DNA from 3 places in the Dickeya fangzhongdai genome. Region 3 is predicted to be linked to each of the others. Evidence: predicted binding sites of a transcription regulator. Region 3 holds the regulator's gene; each other region holds the start of a gene.
What was found. The regulator LexA, encoded in region 3, represses DNA repair genes until DNA is damaged. The targets are predictions, from matches to a motif close to TNCTGTATGTACATACAGNA.

Region 1 (5,664 bases), 1.9 Mb from region 3:
GTCTGACGACAGCGTGGAGCACGGGCCGCTGGAAGTGCTGCTGACCATGACGGAAGAAGCCGGCATGGACGGCGCATTCGGCTTGCAACCCAACTGGCTGCGGGGCGACATTCTGATCAATACCGATTCCGAAGAGGAAGGCGAAATTTACATGGGTTGCGCCGGCGGTATTGATTTCCTGACCCGTCTGCCGCTGCAACGCGAAGCGGTTCCAGTCGGTTATCAGACGCTGAAACTGGTCATCAAAGGGCTGAAAGGCGGCCACTCCGGTTGCGACATCCACCTGGGACTGGGCAACGTCAACAAACTGCTGGCGCGCTTTCTGGCCCAGCACGCCGCAGAACTGGACCTGCGGGTCATCGACCTGCACGGCGGCACGCTGCGCAACGCCATTCCGCGCGAAGGCGCCGTCACTCTGGCGGTATCAGCCGACAAAGCGGACGCGCTGAAAGCCGCGGCGCAAGCCTACCTGGCCGTGCTGAAGCACGAACTCGCGGCGGTGGAAAAGAACATCACCCTGCTGCTGGAAGCCACAGACGGCACGGCGGCAGCGCTGACCACCGCCAGCCGTGATCGTTTCATCGCCCTGCTGAACAGCACGCCGAACGGCGTGATCCGCATGAGCGACGACGTGAAAGGCGTGGTGGAAACGTCGCTGAACGTCGGCGTGGTCGGCATGACCGACACGCAGGCGGAAATTCACTGCCTGATTCGTTCGCTGGTCGACAGCGGCAAAGACTACGTAGTGAGCATGCTCACTTCACTGGGTCAACTGGCGGGCGCCGACACCCAGGCCAAAGGCGGTTACCCCGGCTGGCAGCCGGATGCCCAGTCGCCGGTGATGCATCTGGTGCGTGAAACCTACCAGAAGCTGTTCGACAAAACGCCTAACATCATGGTGATCCACGCCGGGCTGGAGTGTGGTCTGTTCAAGAAACCGTATCCAGACATGGATATGGTTTCCATTGGGCCGACCATCACCGGTCCGCACTCGCCGGATGAACAGGTTCACATCGCCAGCGTCGGCCAGTACTGGAAACTGCTGACCGCACTGCTGAAAGCCATTCCGGAACGCGCGTAACCCGCGCCGGTGATGCCCGATCCGTCGGGCATCACCGCCAAATGCCGATGCCCTCGCCGCAGGGCGTCAATCCCACTGGAATACCAGTTGCCGTTCAAGTTGCGGGTCGATCAACGAAACATGCAACCCTACCAGCCGCACGCCCCGCGCTTCACGCCGCTGTTCCCAACTCTCCCGTGCCAGCCTTAGCAAATCCGGTTTATTCAGCACCGGCCAGACATGTTCCTGCGTCGTCTGGCGAAAATCGTCGAATTTCAGCTTTACCCCTTGTCGGGCAATATGCAGGTCCGGGCGAACACGCCGCAGGCGTAGTTCCAGCTCGTCATACAATCGCTCAATCAACGCTTCGCAGGCGGTCCAGTCGTGAATATCCTGCGCCAGCGTTTTCTCAACGCCGACCGACTTACGCAGACGATCCGGCGACACCTGACGCTCGTCAATACCGTGGCAGCGTTCCCACAGCACCCGACCGAATTTACCGAATTCCCGCAGCAGTTCGGTCAGCGCATAGCGGCGAACATCGGCGCAGGTGAGCAGCCCGCACTCCGCCAGCCGTTTGGCGGTCACTTTGCCGACGCCGGGGATTTTTTCCAGCGGCAGCGCCAGCAGGAATGCCTCCATTTGCGCCGGTGAAATCACATACTGCCCGTTGGGTTTGTTCTGTTCGGAGGCGACTTTGGCGAGAAACTTGATTGGCGCGACGCCGGCCGAAGCGGTCAGGTGCAGTTCGTCGGAAATCGTCTGGCGGATTTCCTGGGCCATCAGGGTGGCGGAACCGCCGCAATGCAGGCTGTCGGTCACATCGAGATAAGCTTCATCCAGCGAAAGCGGCTCAATCAGCGAGGTGTAACGGGAAAAGATCTCCCGAATCTGGTAGGAGGCGGCTTTGTAAACTTCCATTCGACCGGGCAATAGCGTCAGATGAGGGCAAAGCCGCAACGCGGTGGCGGTCGCCATAGCGCTGCGTACGCCATAACGGCGGGCCGGGTAGTTGGCGGTGCAGATCACGCCGCGCCGATCGGCGCTGCCGCCGATCGCCAGCGGAATATCACGCAGGCGCGGATTATCCCGCATCTCTATCGCGGCGTAAAAGCAATCCATATCGACATGAATGATCTTGCGCATCGCCCCTCCAAATTACTGTATAAATATACAGATCAATATTACAACAGGCAACACCTTCGCTTAACGGTTCCACTGCATCAGATGAGCGGCGGGCGCTATTGGCCGGAATAGTCCGATTTTTTATTCTTTTTTCCTTCCTGAATAAAACGGATACGGTGATAATGTGGTTGCGCGACTTGACATCAGGCTATCCCTCGCTATGGGGCATAGCCTAATGGCAGGACAAAGCCTGACAGATAAGAGATGCGGGGCGGCACCGCCACACACCGTATCAGATATACCCAAGATTATTCGATTTACCGGACAATACGCTCGCGTGTTGAATAACGCACCGGCAACTTGAAGTATGACGGGTATAAAATAACAGCTCCAATAATCAGGATTAACAATGCACAAAGTCGCGCTTTCGCTTGCGATGTTGTTTATTTTGCCTTCCGTCGCCATCAGCAACAGTTACGCCAATCAGGTGTCGCCGGCGACGACAGAAATGAAACAGCAGGTGGCAGGATCACCGGTTTATATTCAGATCTTCAAGGAAGAACGGGTACTGGAGCTTTACACCAGAACAGGCGACGAGTACAAGCTGGTGCAGAGTTACCCGATCTGTAAATATTCCGGCGGCCTCGGCCCCAAAATGACCGAGGGCGATTTTAAAAGTCCGGAAGGGTTTTATCAGGTTGATCTGAAGCAACTGAAACCCGACAGCCATTATTATCGCGCCATCAACGTCGGCTTCCCGAACGAGTACGATCGCGCGCACGGCTATTCCGGCCGTTACCTGATGATCCACGGCGAGTGCGTGTCTATCGGCTGCTATGCCATGACCAACAAATATATTGAAGAGATTTACACTTATGTGGAGAAAGCGCTGCGCAACGGGCAGCAGAAAGTAGAGCTGGCGATTTACCCGTTCCGCATGAACGAGCAGAACATGAAGCGCCACAGCCGCTCCAGCTACTACAAATTCTGGAGTCAGCTGCAGCCGGGTTACGCCTACTTCAACCGGACCCACCAGCCGCCGGCGGTGTCGGTGCTCAACGGGCAGTACGTGGTTAACCAGTCCGCGCCCGTCGGTCAGCCTGAGTCAAATTACACGCTCGCCAAAACAAAATAACACGAACTCGCCTGGCGCAATCGGGTGCCAGGTTTCGTTGCCGGTCAACGGCTGAGTCGCCAGCACCGTGACCACATCGTTGGGTGTGGTCTGCTGCTGGAAGTCGATTTCCACATCATCATCCAGCAAGGTCGCCTTGCCAAATGGCGCCCGTCGGGTGATCCAGTGCAGTTTGGTCGAACTGAACCCCATCACGAACTGCCCATCCGACAGCAGCATATTGAACACGCCCTTTTTACGCAGTTGATCGGCCAGCGTGGCGATGTAACGGAACACCGCCGGCCAGTTGGACGGCGTGCGCGGATAACGCTGCGACAGCTGATACAGCAGCCAGCAAAAGGCGTATTCGCTGTCGGTTTCTCCAACCGGACGAAAATGGCCGGTTTTCAAACGGCGATACCCTTTGAGCTGGCCGTTATGGGCAAAGGTCCAGTTTCGGCCCCATAGCTCGCGGGTAAACGGGTGAGTGTTTTCCAGCGCCACCGCGCCGCGGTTGGCCTGGCGGATGTGAGACACCACCGCGCAGGACTTGATGGGATAGTTCTGCACCAGTTCGGCAATCGGCGAGTTGAAGCTGGGCAGCGGGTCTTTGAAGGTACGGCAGCCGTTGCCTTCGTAGAAGGTAATTCCCCAACCATCGCGGTGCGGCCCGGTACGGCCGCCCCGCTGCATCAGGCCGGTAAAACTGAAACAGATATCCGTTGGGACGTTGGCGCTCATCCCAAGCAGTTCACACATGTCCGATTCCTTTAATTAACGGCGTCTGATCCCTTTAGCTGCTGTGTGCGATGACCGGCGATCAGTTGCCGGCCATTTCCTTTTCAATCAATTGAATCAGAATGTGGATCGCCTTGATGTGCACTTCCTGAATGCGGTCAGCGTAACCAAAGTGCGGCACGCGAATTTCCACATCCGCGGTGCCCGCCATCTTGCCGCCGTCTTTACCGGTCAGCGTAATCACTTTCATACGCTTGGCGCGTGCGGCGCTGATCGCTTTGATGATGTTGCCGGAATTGCCGGAGGTGGAGATGCCGAGCAGTACGTCCCCTTCACGCCCCAGCGATTCCACATAGCGGGAGAACACGAAATCATAGCCGAAATCGTTGCTGACGCAGGACAGGTGGCTCGGGTCGGAAATGGCGATAGCCGGATAACCGGGGCGGTTTTCGCGATAACGGCCAGTCAGTTCTTCCGCGAAATGCATGGCATCACAGTGAGAGCCGCCGTTACCGCAGGAGATCACCTTTCCACCCGCCTTAAAGGCATCCGCCAGCAAAACGGCCGCATCCTGAATCGCCTGAATATTGGCATCATCACTTAAAAATGTGTTCAGCGTGGACGCCGCCTCTTTCAGCTCATTACGGATTAAGTCCTGGTACATGGAATCCTCTCATTCAATGACATCATGATATTTAGGCTGTGTCCCTTGATGATGCACGGGCCGCGGCAGCGCAATGTAGTCAGGCTGCGCCGGCGATACCCGGCATGAAGGGACATAACCTGTGCTGCCGTGCAGTGTAGCGGATCGCCCAAACCACGAGAAGCAGACAATTGCCAAACGGCGGCATCGCGCGTCAGCGGTGTCGTTCGGATGTGACTTTGTGAGTCAAGTTGTAATTGCGTTGTAAAAGAATTGATAAAAACATTTCACTGAACTAAAACCACATTATACCAACAGGTCAGACCACCAAGCGTGAACTGATTATACGGACTGGAGAATAAAACCATGGTTGCAGTCAGTGTCCTGATCGTTTTGATGCTTATCGGCGCCCTGTTCTACCACCGGCTGTCGCTGTGGCTGAGCAGTGCGTTGATTGTACTTTGGGTCGTCGCTATGGCGGCGCTGAATCTGTGGTCGGCCTGGCTGCTGATTCCGCTGGGCTTGTTGCTCTTGCCGCTGCTGGCGACGCCGCTGCGGCAACGGTTTCTCTCCGCACCGGCGCTGACGGCGTTCCGGCGCGTGATGCCGCCCATGTCCAAAACGGAAAAAGAAGCCATTGACGCCGGCACCACCTGGTGGGAAGGCGAACTGTTTCGCGGCGCGCCCGACTGGCATACCCTGCACGCCTATCCCCGCCCGGCGTTGACGCCGGAAGAACAGGCGTTTCTGGACGGGCCGGTGGAAGAGGCTTGCCGTCTGGCGAATGACTTTGAAATCACCCACGAACGCGCCGACCTGCCGCCGGAGCTGTGGGGTTTCCTGAAACAGCACCGTTTCTTCGCGCTGATCATCAAAAAAGAGTACGGCGGACTGGAGTTTTCCGCTTATGCACAAGCGATGGTGCTGCAAAAACTGGCCGGGGTATCCAGCATTCTGGCGATCACCGTCGGGGTGCCCAACTCG
Region 2 (5,664 bases), 1.3 Mb from region 3:
TCGTTTCCGCGACGGTGCGGCCGGGCTGCCGTTTCGTCTGCTGGAGTCGACGAGCGCTATCCAGCCGCTGATCGTCGGCGATAACGCCTGGGCGCTGGCATTGGCGCAGCAACTGCGTACGCAAGGGTTGTGGGTGAACGCCATCCGGCCGCCCACCGTGCCGCCGGGCACCGCTCGCCTGCGCATTACCCTGACCGCCAGTCATCAGCCGGAGGATATCGACCGTCTGCTGGAGGTATTGTATGACGCCGGGTAACACGCTCTTGATGCCGCATCCTCCCCATAAACAGGCGATTGCCCGCGCCTTCGGCCGGGCGGCCGGATATTACGACCGCTTTGCCGCCCTGCAGCGCGAGAGTGGGGAACAGTTGATGGCGCTGGTCGGCGACCATGCCGGCCGCGAGGTGCTGGATGCCGGTTGCGGCACCGGCTATTTCAGCGACCGCTGGCAGGCGATCGGAAAACAGGTGACGGCGCTGGATTTATCGACGGAGATGCTGGCGATAGCGCGTCAGCGGCGGGCGGCGACGCGCTATCTGCAAGGCGATATCGAACATCTGCCGTTAGCGGATGGCAGCGTGGATATCAGCTTTAGCAACATGGCGATGCAATGGTGCGATGATTTCGACGCCGGGCTGGCTGAACTTTACCGGGTCACCCGGCCGGGCGGGGCGATTGCCGTCTGTACGCTGGCGGAAGGCACGCTGGCTGAACTGGATGCCGCCTGGCAGCAACTGGACGGCTCGCGTCGCATTAACCGCTTTATGTCGCTGGAGGCGATCGTCTCCTCCTTCCGTCTCTACCACGCTGATGTCTCGCTGGCGCCGGTGACCTGCTATTTCCCCGATGTGCTGAGCCTGATGCGTTCGGTCAAAGGGGTAGGCGCCACCTGGCTGCGTGACGGCCGTGACCACGGCGGCCTGAGCCGTCGGCAACTGACCGAACTGACCACGCGTTACAGTCGTCATCCGCAGGGCTATCCCCTGACGTATCAACGTGTTTTTGGAGTGATTTATCGTGACTGAACGCTGGTTTGTTACCGGAACCGACACTGAAGTAGGCAAAACGGTCGCCAGCGTGGCGCTGCTGCAGGCCGCCCGCCGCGCCGGATACCGTACCGCCGGGTATAAGCCGGTGGCCTCCGGCTGCGACGTGACGCCGCACGGCATCCGCAACAGCGATGCATTGCAGTTGCAGGCCAACAGCAGCGTGGCGCTGCCCTACGATGCGGTCAATCCGCTGGCGTTTCTGGAACCGACGTCGCCCCATATCGTCAGCGCCGCCGAACAGCGACCGATTGCGTTTTCCACCCTCAGCCAGGGGTTGCGCGAGCTGGGGCGTCAGGCGGACTGGGTGCTGATAGAGGGCGCCGGCGGCTGGTTTACGCCGCTTTCCACACGGCAGACCTTCGCCGATTGGGTACAGCAAGAGGCGCTGCCGGTGATTCTGGTGGTGGGGGTGAAGCTGGGGTGCATCAACCATGCGATGCTGACGGCGCAGGCGGTGCAGCAAGCCGGTTTGCGGCTGGCGGGCTGGGTCGCCAACGTGGTGCAGCCGCCCGGTCGTCACCATCACGCCTACCTGCAAACGTTGCAAGCGCGGATTCCGGCGCCGCAACTGGGGGAAATCCCTTACTTATCCGAGCCAATTCAGCAGGATATCGGCGATTACTTAAACATCACTTTACTGAGAGGTTAACGATTCTGAGTAAATGTTGCATGAGTCGCAGCTTTTCCCCCTCTTCTGGTTGAAATTGATAGAAAAAACCATCTTGAAAACAGGTGCTGAATCCACTGGGCCAGCAGTTTTTCTTCTTGCTAAGTCTGTGTCATTTAGCACTTTTTTTTATAATGATCGCCGGGTCAAACACGGAAATCTTGTTTAAAAGCGCCTTGCGCTTTCGTGGCGGAAAAAAACAGTAAAACACGCCAATACAGGAGGCGCGGGCGCTTGTGGGAGTTATCCACTATTTCTGTGGATAACCGTGTGCATTAGGGTTAGAAAAAACGCGCCAGCCGAGAGCTGGCGCGGGTTGCGCCTGGTTTGATGCTAATCTCCGCTTTTTTATAAAATCATTAAAAATCAAATAATTAATTAAAAGCAAGTCACTTTTATTGCAGCGGGACCCGTTTGAATAAATCACCGGCACTGGTCGTAGCAGCTAATTTGAGAAACGGCATTTCTGGGGATAAATGCATTATTTTTTGCTGGATTAGCGGCATCACTCTGTGCTAGTCAAGCAGGGCGCTATGGTTGTGCCGTCAATGGTTAAGAATTGCTTGATGCTGTTTTTATATCCAGTAATATGTGGCTGGCAAATCTGACCGGGGATTTTCATACTAGGTGTGTCTCTCCCTGTCGGCGACGCTGGCCTAACCCGCCGATGTCCGTTGCGTGATTCCAACCGTTTTTTATCCGGGTGTCTTATCCATGAGTAAAGCGTTCAAACTGCATTCTGATTTCAAACCCGCCGGCGATCAGCCCGAGGCGATACGCCGCCTGGAAGAAGGGCTGGAAGACGGACTGGCGCACCAGACGCTGCTGGGGGTAACGGGGTCCGGTAAAACGTTCACCATCGCCAACGTGATTGCCGACCTCAACCGGCCGACGATGGTGCTGGCGCCCAACAAGACGCTGGCGGCGCAGCTGTATGGCGAGATGAAAGCGTTTTTTCCGGATAATGCGGTGGAGTATTTCGTCTCTTACTACGACTACTACCAGCCCGAAGCCTACGTGCCGAGTTCGGACACCTTCATTGAGAAGGACGCCTCGGTCAACGAACACATCGAACAGATGCGATTATCCGCCACCAAGGCGCTGCTGGAGCGGCGCGACGTGGTGGTGGTGGCGTCGGTGTCCGCCATTTACGGTCTGGGTGACCCGGACTTGTATCTAAAGATGATGCTGCACCTGACTCAGGGCATGCTGATCGACCAGCGCGCCATCCTGCGGCGGCTGGCGGAGTTGCAGTACGCCCGCAACGATCAGGCGTTTTCGCGCGGCACCTTTCGCGTGCGCGGCGAGATCATCGATATTTTTCCGGCGGAATCTGAAGACATCGCCCTGCGGGTGGAACTGTTCGACGAAGAAGTGGAGCGGCTGTCGCTGTTCGACCCGCTCACCGGACATATTGTGCAGACGGTGCCGCGTTACACCATCTACCCCAAAACCCACTACGTCACGCCGCGCGAACGCATCCTGCAGGCGATGGAAGAGATCAAGGTTGAGCTGGCGGAGCGCCGTCAGGTGCTGCTCGCCGGCAATAAGTTGTTGGAAGAACAGCGGCTGGCGCAGCGCACCACCTTCGATCTGGAGATGATGAATGAGCTGGGCTATTGCTCCGGCATTGAAAACTACTCCCGCTTTCTGTCCGGCCGCGGGCCGGGCGAACCGCCGCCGACGCTGTTCGATTACCTGCCGGCCGACGGTCTGCTGGTGATCGACGAATCCCACGTCACCATTCCGCAACTGGGCGGCATGTACCGCGGCGACCGGGCGCGCAAGGAAACGCTGGTAGAGTACGGTTTTCGCCTGCCGTCGGCGCTGGACAACCGGCCGATGAAATTCGAGGAGTTCGAAGCGCTGGCGCCGCAGACCATCTATGTGTCGGCGACGCCGGGCAATTACGAGCTGGAAAAATCCGGCGGCGAGGTGATCGATCAGGTGGTGCGGCCGACCGGTCTGCTGGACCCGGAACTGGAAGTCCGCCCGGTGACCACCCAGGTGGATGACTTGCTGTCGGAAATTCGTAAACGTTCCGTCATCAACGAGCGCGTGCTGGTCACCACCCTGACCAAGCGGATGGCGGAAGACCTGACCGAGTATCTGGAAGAGCACGGCGAGCGGGTACGTTATCTGCACTCTGATATTGATACCGTGGAGCGGGTGGAGATCATCCGCGATTTGCGTCTGGGCGAGTTCGACGTGCTGGTGGGCATCAACCTGTTGCGTGAAGGTCTGGACATGCCGGAAGTGTCGCTGGTGGCGATTCTGGATGCCGATAAGGAAGGGTTCCTGCGTTCGGAACGATCGCTGATTCAGACCATCGGCCGGGCGGCGCGTAATCTTAACGGCAAGGCGATTTTGTATGCCGACAAGATTACGCCGTCGATGGAACGTGCCATGAATGAGACTCTGCGCCGTCGCGAGAAACAGCAGGCGTACAACGAACAACATGGCATCGTGCCGCAGGGGCTTAACAAGAAGATTGGCGACATCCTGCAGATTGGTCAGCCGACTAACGGCCGGGGCAAAGGGCGCGGCAAGAAAGCGGCCGAACCGGCGGCGCATTACCAGCAACTGTCGCCAAAAGCGCTGGATCAAAAAATCCGCGAGCTGGAAAGTCAGATGCTGGCCCATGCGCAGAATCTGGAATTCGAGGAAGCCGCCCGGCTGCGCGACGAGATTCACGCGCTGCGCGAACAGTTTATCGCCGCGTCATGATGATACCGGCGTGAGCGCTGTGCTGGCGTTGTCGCCCGGCCGGCGGCATGGCGAGGCAGCGCCTATATACAGATGCAGAACCTACACAGATGCAGAGCATATACAAAAGAGAGGCTGAGTGATGAATAATCCGATTCCTGGCGTAGACGTGCTGTTCGTGGCTGGCTTTGGGCCGGTAACGGTATCCGCTCCGGCTAGTCAGACGTTCTATCAGACGATGTTGAACCTGCCGCTAAAGCCGATGGAAGGCAATGACATCTACCTCTCCTGCGACGAGTTGGGCGGCGTGAAGCATTTCGCGCTATGGCCGCTGGCGCAGGCCAGTCAGTCTTGTTTCGGCAGTGATGACTGGCCGTCGGCGTATCCAAGGCCGCAGGGCTGGATGGAACTGGAAGTGGCGGATATCGCCGCCGCTACCGAAGCGGTCAAACAGCAGGGATATCCGCTGTTAGTGGAGAACCGGCTGGAGCCTTGGGGGCAGACGGTAACCCGCTTCCTCAGCCCGGAGGGTCTGCTGCTGGGCATGACCCATACGCCGTGGCTCAGAGAGTGAACCTCAGGCAGGGCATAGTCCCAGCGACTGTGCCGCCTGCTCCAGCGCCGCGCGCAACAGTACGCGGTCATGATGGTGCGGCACGTCCTGCGCTGCCAGCGGCTGCTGGATAATCAGGCGATCGTCCACCCCGCGGGTGTCCGTTCGGGGCGCGACGACCACGGCGTCAATGATGCGCCGGTCAATTTTGCTCTCGATAAGCTGCAGCTTCTGCGCCAGCGTCAGGCGGGTGGCGATTCGACTTTGTTCGTCCCCCAGATTACCGATGTACACCACCGGGGCGCGGGCGTCATGCAGCGCTTGCGCCAGATCGGTAAGCAGTAACGGCGGCATCAGGCTGGTGAGAAAGCTGCCGGGGCCGATCAGGATCAGGTCCGCCTCGGTAATCGCCGTCAGCGCTTCCCGTGTGGCGGGGGCGGCCGGGTAGAGCATCAGATCCTGCGGCAGGGTGGCGAGCTGGTCTACCGCCACTTCGCCGTACACCGGATTGCCCTGGGCATCAATCGCCAGCAGGTCTACCGGTTGTTCCGACATCGGAATCAGCAGCGCGTCCACCTTGAGCAGATTGCGGATCAGGTTGATGGCTTCCAGCGGACGCACGCTGAGGTGATCCATCGCCTTAAGCATCAGATTGCCAAGATTGTGGCCGGACAGTTCGCCGTTGCCGC
Region 3 (5,664 bases):
CGAACAGCACCACATCCAGTTCATCCTCCAGTTTCTGCATGGTATAACTCAGAGCGGACGGGACTCGCCCCAGTTCATCTGCAGCGGCAGCAAAACTTCCCCGGCGATCGATGGCGTCCATGACCCTTAAAGCTTCTAGTGTTAATGCCCGTTCTTTTGCCATTTCTTCACTCATTCAGGATTTTTGAACGTACCGACCAGATTAACTGGCTAACAATCCATCGTCCAGACAATTACTATCGCTTTATCAATAATTCTCAGGGTCGAATACCATGATCATTAGCAGAGCAGCAGAACAATGCGGCCAGGCTAACTATGGCTGGTTGCAGGCACGTTACACCTTTTCTTTCGGTCATTACTTTGATCCTGATCTACTGGGTTTCGCCTCGCTGCGGGTGCTCAATCAGGAAGTGCTGGCCCCGGGTGCCTCTTTTCAGCCACGAACCTATCCGCGCGTCGACATTCTGAACATCCTGTTGCAGGGCGAGGCGGAATACCGCGACAGCAACGGTAATCATACCCGCGCCAAAGCGGGCGAAGCCTTGCTGCTGGCCGCCCAGCCCAACGTTAGTTACAGCGAACACAATATCGGCGACGACACGCCGCTGACCCGGCTGCAACTGTGGCTGGACGCCTGCCCAACGCGGGAAAACCGGTGTTTGCAGCGGTTAGCGCTAAAAGACCAACCTTACCAGTTGCTGGCATCGCCGGATGAGTCGGCCAGCGCCTTTCATTTGCGTCAGCAGGTGTGGATCCACCATCTGAATCTGGCGGCCGGCGAGCAGCACAACCTGACGCTAAACGGCAACCGCGCCTATCTGCAATCGATTCACGGCACGATCAGCATCAACGGCAATAGCGCTGCGATTCCCAACGTATTGCGCTGCGGCGACGGCGCGTTTGTTCAGCAGGAAAACAGCCTTATCATCCGGGCGGAAACCGCCACACGAGCATTGCTGATCGATCTGGTGGTCTAAGCCTGACCCGTGCTCGTACAAAGTCCCGCCACGCATGTTGCCTTCCGCCCTGACCACCAGGTTTCAGGGCGGTGCCGGCGCCGCGAATCAGGCCGGTACACGGCAGGGATTCCGCTATGAAGAAAATGAATCGCCAGTTATGCAGTGTGACGAGAGATGGCCTAGCGCAACCTTGCGGCAGCCATCTCGGCGTTTTTATTCAGTCATGGTAAGATGCCGCCATGATTTCACACTCGCTTCAGGGTTACTGCAATGGATTCAACCAATCCGGACAAACTTGTTGCCCAGGCTGAACAGCTTTGCCAGCAACGCAATGTGCGTCTGACGCCACAGCGTCAGGAAGTGTTGCGCTTGATGGCCCAGCAACCCGGTGCGATCAGCGCGTATGATCTGCTGGATTTGCTTCGCGTTTCCGAGCCTCAGGCCAAGCCTCCCACCGTTTATCGCGCGCTGGATTTCCTGCTGGAACAAGGTTTTATCCACAAGGTGGAGTCCACCAACAGCTATGTGCTGTGCCATCATTTCGAAGAACATAGCCATACTTCGGCATTGTTTATATGCGACCGCTGCGGGCAGGTGACGGAACGTCAGACGGAAGGCGTTGAGGAAACGCTGCACCAGTTGGCGAAACAGGCTGGCTTCGCTCTGCGTCACAGTGTGGTGGAAGCCCACGGCTTGTGTGGCGAATGCCAGAAGGTGGAGTCCTGCGAACATCGGGACAGCTGTAATCATGATCACAGCATCATGGTGAAGAAACGCTAAGTGTGAAGCATTGCTTCACACTACTCTTTCTAAATACATGATTCTTAATGAATACATTATTCGTTCTGAAGGCAGCTATTTGTTCTGAAGGCAGCTATTCTTTCTGAAAACAGCTATTCGTTCTAAAGACAGTTATTCGTTCTGAATAAAGTGATTCTTCCTGAATACACCACGCGTCCCTGAATTCATACATCACGTTCAGCCCGGTCAAAGTACCGGGCAGTACAGGCGTTCATCCAGACAAGCTGAACACCTGCATGGGCGGCAGCATCCATCCTTCAAAGGCGGACTAAAGCAGGGGCGTTAGCTCCAGTCGCTGTTGCGGATTACGCCAACCGCCAATCCTTCAATCGAGAAATTCTGCTCACGCAGATCGACCACGATTGGAGCGAACTCTTTGTTTTCCGCCAGCAGTTGCACAACATTGCCCTGCTTTTTCAGTCGCTTGACCGTCACTTCATCTTCAATGCGCGCGACCACCACCTGGCCGTTACGCACATCCTGCGTTTTATGCACCGCCAGCAGGTCGCCGTCCAGAATACCGATATCTTTCATCGACATCCCGCTGACCCGCAGCAGGAAATCGGCGCTGGGCTTGAACATCGCCGGGTCGACCTGATAGTGGCATTCGATGTGCTGTTGCGCCAGCAACGGTTCACCGGCGGCGACGCGACCGATCAACGGCAATCCCTGATCTTCTTCTTCCATCAGCAGGCGAATACCGCGGGAAGCGCCGGTGACGATCTCAATAACGCCTTTACGCGCCAGCGCCTTGAGATGTTCCTCAGCCGCATTCGGCGAACGGAAGCCAAGCTGACTGGCGATTTCGGCCCGGGTGGGCGGCATACCGGTTTGTGAAATATGATCGCGAATCAGATCATAAACCTGCTGTTGTCTGGTAGTTAGCGCTTTCATTCCGCCCCCTGGTTGTTTATACAGTTTCGCTGTGAGTATATACAGGGAAAGTGCCGATGGGAACCGCGATATCGCTATTGCGCGGATTTTTCTGCGATTATGCAAAGCGTCACGCAAAACGATTCCACAGTATCGCCCCCCATACTCCGGTCGCCAGCAAACAGGCGACAAATACCGCCGCCGAACCGATGTCCTTCGCCCGGCCGGACAATTCGTGGTAATCCATGCCGACCCGATCCACCACCGCTTCAATAGCGCTATTGACCAGCTCAAACAGCACGATCAGCACCACGGAACCGATCAACAACAGCCGTTCCACCATTGAAACCGGCAGCCAGCAGGCAATAATAATCGCAGCAAGCGTGAGTAATGACTCCTGGCGAAATGCCGCTTCGTGCCGCCATGCCTGTTTCAACCCTTGTAGCGAATAACCCGCCGCCTTGATGATGCGGGTTATTCCGGTTGTTTTGTTCATGCTTACTCCACCTTTAATTTGTCATTGGCCGCAATTTTAACGCGTCGTCATGGTCTCATCACCACAGATATCCTGCCGGGTTTCTGGTATCCTTGGCCCGCATTGCTAACAAGAGGCTTCTGGTTGTTATGTCAGGTTGGCGTAGAATCTACTATAAACTACTGAATTTCCCACTAAAACTCTTGGTAAAGAGTAAGGTTATCCCACAGGATCCCGTTAACGAACAACGTCTGGATCCGGCGCGGCCGATCTTCTATGTGCTGCCCTACAATTCCAAGGCGGATCTGCTGACTCTGCGCACCAAATGTCTGGAGCTCAATCTGCCCGATCCGTTGCAGCCGTTGCAGATCGACGGAAAAACCTTGCCGAGCCACGTATTTGTCAACGACGGCCCGCGTCTGTTCCGTTACTACGTGCCCAAACAGCAGTCGATAAAGTTGTTTCACGACTATCTGGATCTGCATCGCAACAATCCGGAACTCGACATACAGATGGTGCCGGTGTCGGTCATGTTCGGCCGTTCCCCAGGCCGCGAAGGCCAGAATCAGGACACGCCGCATCTGCGGTTGCTGAACGGCATAGAGAAATTCTTCGCCGTTCTGTGGCTGGGTCGCGACAGCTTTGTGCGTTTCTCCGTTCCCGTTTCGCTGCGTTACATGGCGACCGAGCACGGCACCGACAAGACCATCGCCCACAAACTGGCGCGCGTGGCGCGTATGCACTTCTCCCGTCTGCGACTGGCGGCCGTCGGCCCGCGTTTACCGGTTCGTCAGGAGTTGTTCAACAAGCTGTTGTCTTCCCGCGCCATCGCCAAAGCGATTGATGATGAGGCGCGGGTCAAGAAGATTTCCCACGACAAGGCACAGCAGAACGCCATCACGCTGCTCGAAGAGATTGCCGCCGACTTCTCCTATGAAGCCGTCAGGCTATCCGACCGTGTGCTGGGCTGGACCTGGAACCGTCTGTACCAGGGCATCAACGTGCACAATGCCGAGCGGGTACGCCAGTTGGCGCAGGACGGGCATGAAATCGTCTATGTTCCCTGCCACCGCAGCCACATGGACTATCTGCTGCTCTCTTACGTGCTCTACCATCAGGGGCTGGTGCCGCCGCACATCGCCGCCGGCATCAACCTTAACTTCTGGCCGGCCGGTCCGATCTTCCGCCGTCTCGGCGCCTTTTTCATCCGCCGGACCTTCAAAGGCAACAAGCTCTATTCGACCCTGTTCCGCGAGTATCTGGGCGAGTTGTTTACCCGCGGTTATTCGGTGGAGTACTTCGTCGAAGGCGGCCGTTCTCGCACCGGCCGTTTGCTGGAGCCGAAGACCGGCACGCTGGCGATGACCATTCAGGCGATGCTGCGCGGCGGCACCCGCCCGATCACGCTGGTGCCGATTTACATCGGCTACGAACACGTGATGGAAGTGGGCACCTACGCCAAAGAGCTGCGCGGCGCCACCAAGGAAAAAGAAGGCTTCCTGCAGATGGTGCGCGGGCTGCGCAAGCTGCGTAATCTCGGCCAGGGGTACGTTAACATCGGCGAGCCGCTGTCGCTGACCACCTACCTCAACAACCGCGTGCCGCAGTGGCGCGACGCCATCGATCCTATCGATCCGCAACGTCCGGCCTGGCTGACGCCGACCGTACAGGATATCGCCGACGACATCATGGTGCGCATCAACAACGCGGCGGCGGCCAACGCCATGAACCTGTGCTGCACCGCGCTGTTGGCTTCCCGCCAGCGGGCGCTGACGCGCGAGCAGATGGAAGAGCAGTTGGAGTGTTATCTGCAGTTGTTGCGTAACGTTCCTTACAGCAGCGATATCACCGTGCCGAACAAAACCGCCGCCGAGTTGCTGGAACACGCGCTCGGTATGGACAAGTTCGAGGTGGAAAAGGACAACGTCGGCGACATTATTATCCTGCCGCGCGAGCAGGCGGTGCTGATGACGTACTATCGCAATAACATTCACCATATGCTGGTGTTGCCATCACTGGTTGCCAGCATCGTAATGCATTATCGCCGGATCACCACCGAAGAACTGCTGCGCCAGATAACGCTGATTTATCCGCTGCTGCAGGCCGAATTGTTCCTGCATTACAAGAAGTCCGAACTGTCCGCTGTACTGGATTCGCTGGTGTCCGAGCTGGCACGTCAGCAGTTGATTCTGAATAAGGACGGCGGGCTGGAACTGAACCCGGCGCGTATCCGCGCGCTGCAATTGCTGGCCGCCGGTGTCCGCGAAACGCTGCAGCGTTACGCTATTACCCTGGCGTTGCTGAACGCCAACCCGACCATCAGCCGCGGCGCGCTGGAGAAAGAGAGCCGCAGCATGGCGCAGCGTCTTTCGGTGTTGCACGGTATCAACGCACCGGAGTTTTTCGACAAGGCGGTGTTCTCAACGCTGGTCAACACGTTGCGTAACGAAGGGTATGTCAGTGACAGCGGCGATGCAGTGCTGGAACACGTCCAGGCGATTTACGCCATTCTGGGCGAGCTGCTGACTCCGGAAGTGAAGCTGACGATTGAAAGCG

Region 1: the regulator LexA is predicted to act here: its motif matches at 2,220-2,239, upstream of dinB (DNA polymerase IV).
Region 2: the regulator LexA is predicted to act here: its motif matches at 2,284-2,303, upstream of uvrB (excinuclease ABC subunit UvrB).

The regions. Positions count from the first base shown of each region.
Region 1 covers NZ_CP025003.1:3,860,274-3,865,937, forward strand. The annotation lists gene pepD (beta-Ala-His dipeptidase) at 1-1,081, shown strand, start outside; gene dinB (DNA polymerase IV) at 1,148-2,206, opposite strand; gene dpaA (peptidoglycan meso-diaminopimelic acid protein amidase) at 2,595-3,320, shown strand; gene CVE23_RS17335 (class II glutamine amidotransferase) at 3,291-4,058, opposite strand; gene lpcA (D-sedoheptulose 7-phosphate isomerase) at 4,120-4,701, opposite strand; gene fadE (acyl-CoA dehydrogenase FadE) at 5,047-5,664, shown strand, end outside.
Region 2 covers NZ_CP025003.1:1,981,210-1,986,873, forward strand. The annotation lists gene bioF (8-amino-7-oxononanoate synthase) at 1-256, shown strand, start outside; gene bioC (malonyl-ACP O-methyltransferase BioC) at 243-1,025, shown strand; gene bioD (dethiobiotin synthase) at 1,018-1,698, shown strand; gene uvrB (excinuclease ABC subunit UvrB) at 2,431-4,443, shown strand; gene CVE23_RS09000 (VOC family protein) at 4,565-4,996, shown strand; gene CVE23_RS09005 (gluconeogenesis factor YvcK family protein) at 5,000-5,664, opposite strand, start outside.
Region 3 covers NZ_CP025003.1:686,606-692,269, reverse strand. The annotation lists gene CVE23_RS03305 (LysR family transcriptional regulator) at 1-163, opposite strand, end outside; gene CVE23_RS03300 (pirin family protein) at 273-977, shown strand; gene zur (zinc uptake transcriptional repressor Zur) at 1,230-1,739, shown strand; gene lexA (transcriptional repressor LexA) at 2,043-2,654, opposite strand; gene CVE23_RS03285 (diacylglycerol kinase) at 2,764-3,129, opposite strand; gene plsB (glycerol-3-phosphate 1-O-acyltransferase PlsB) at 3,258-5,664, shown strand, end outside.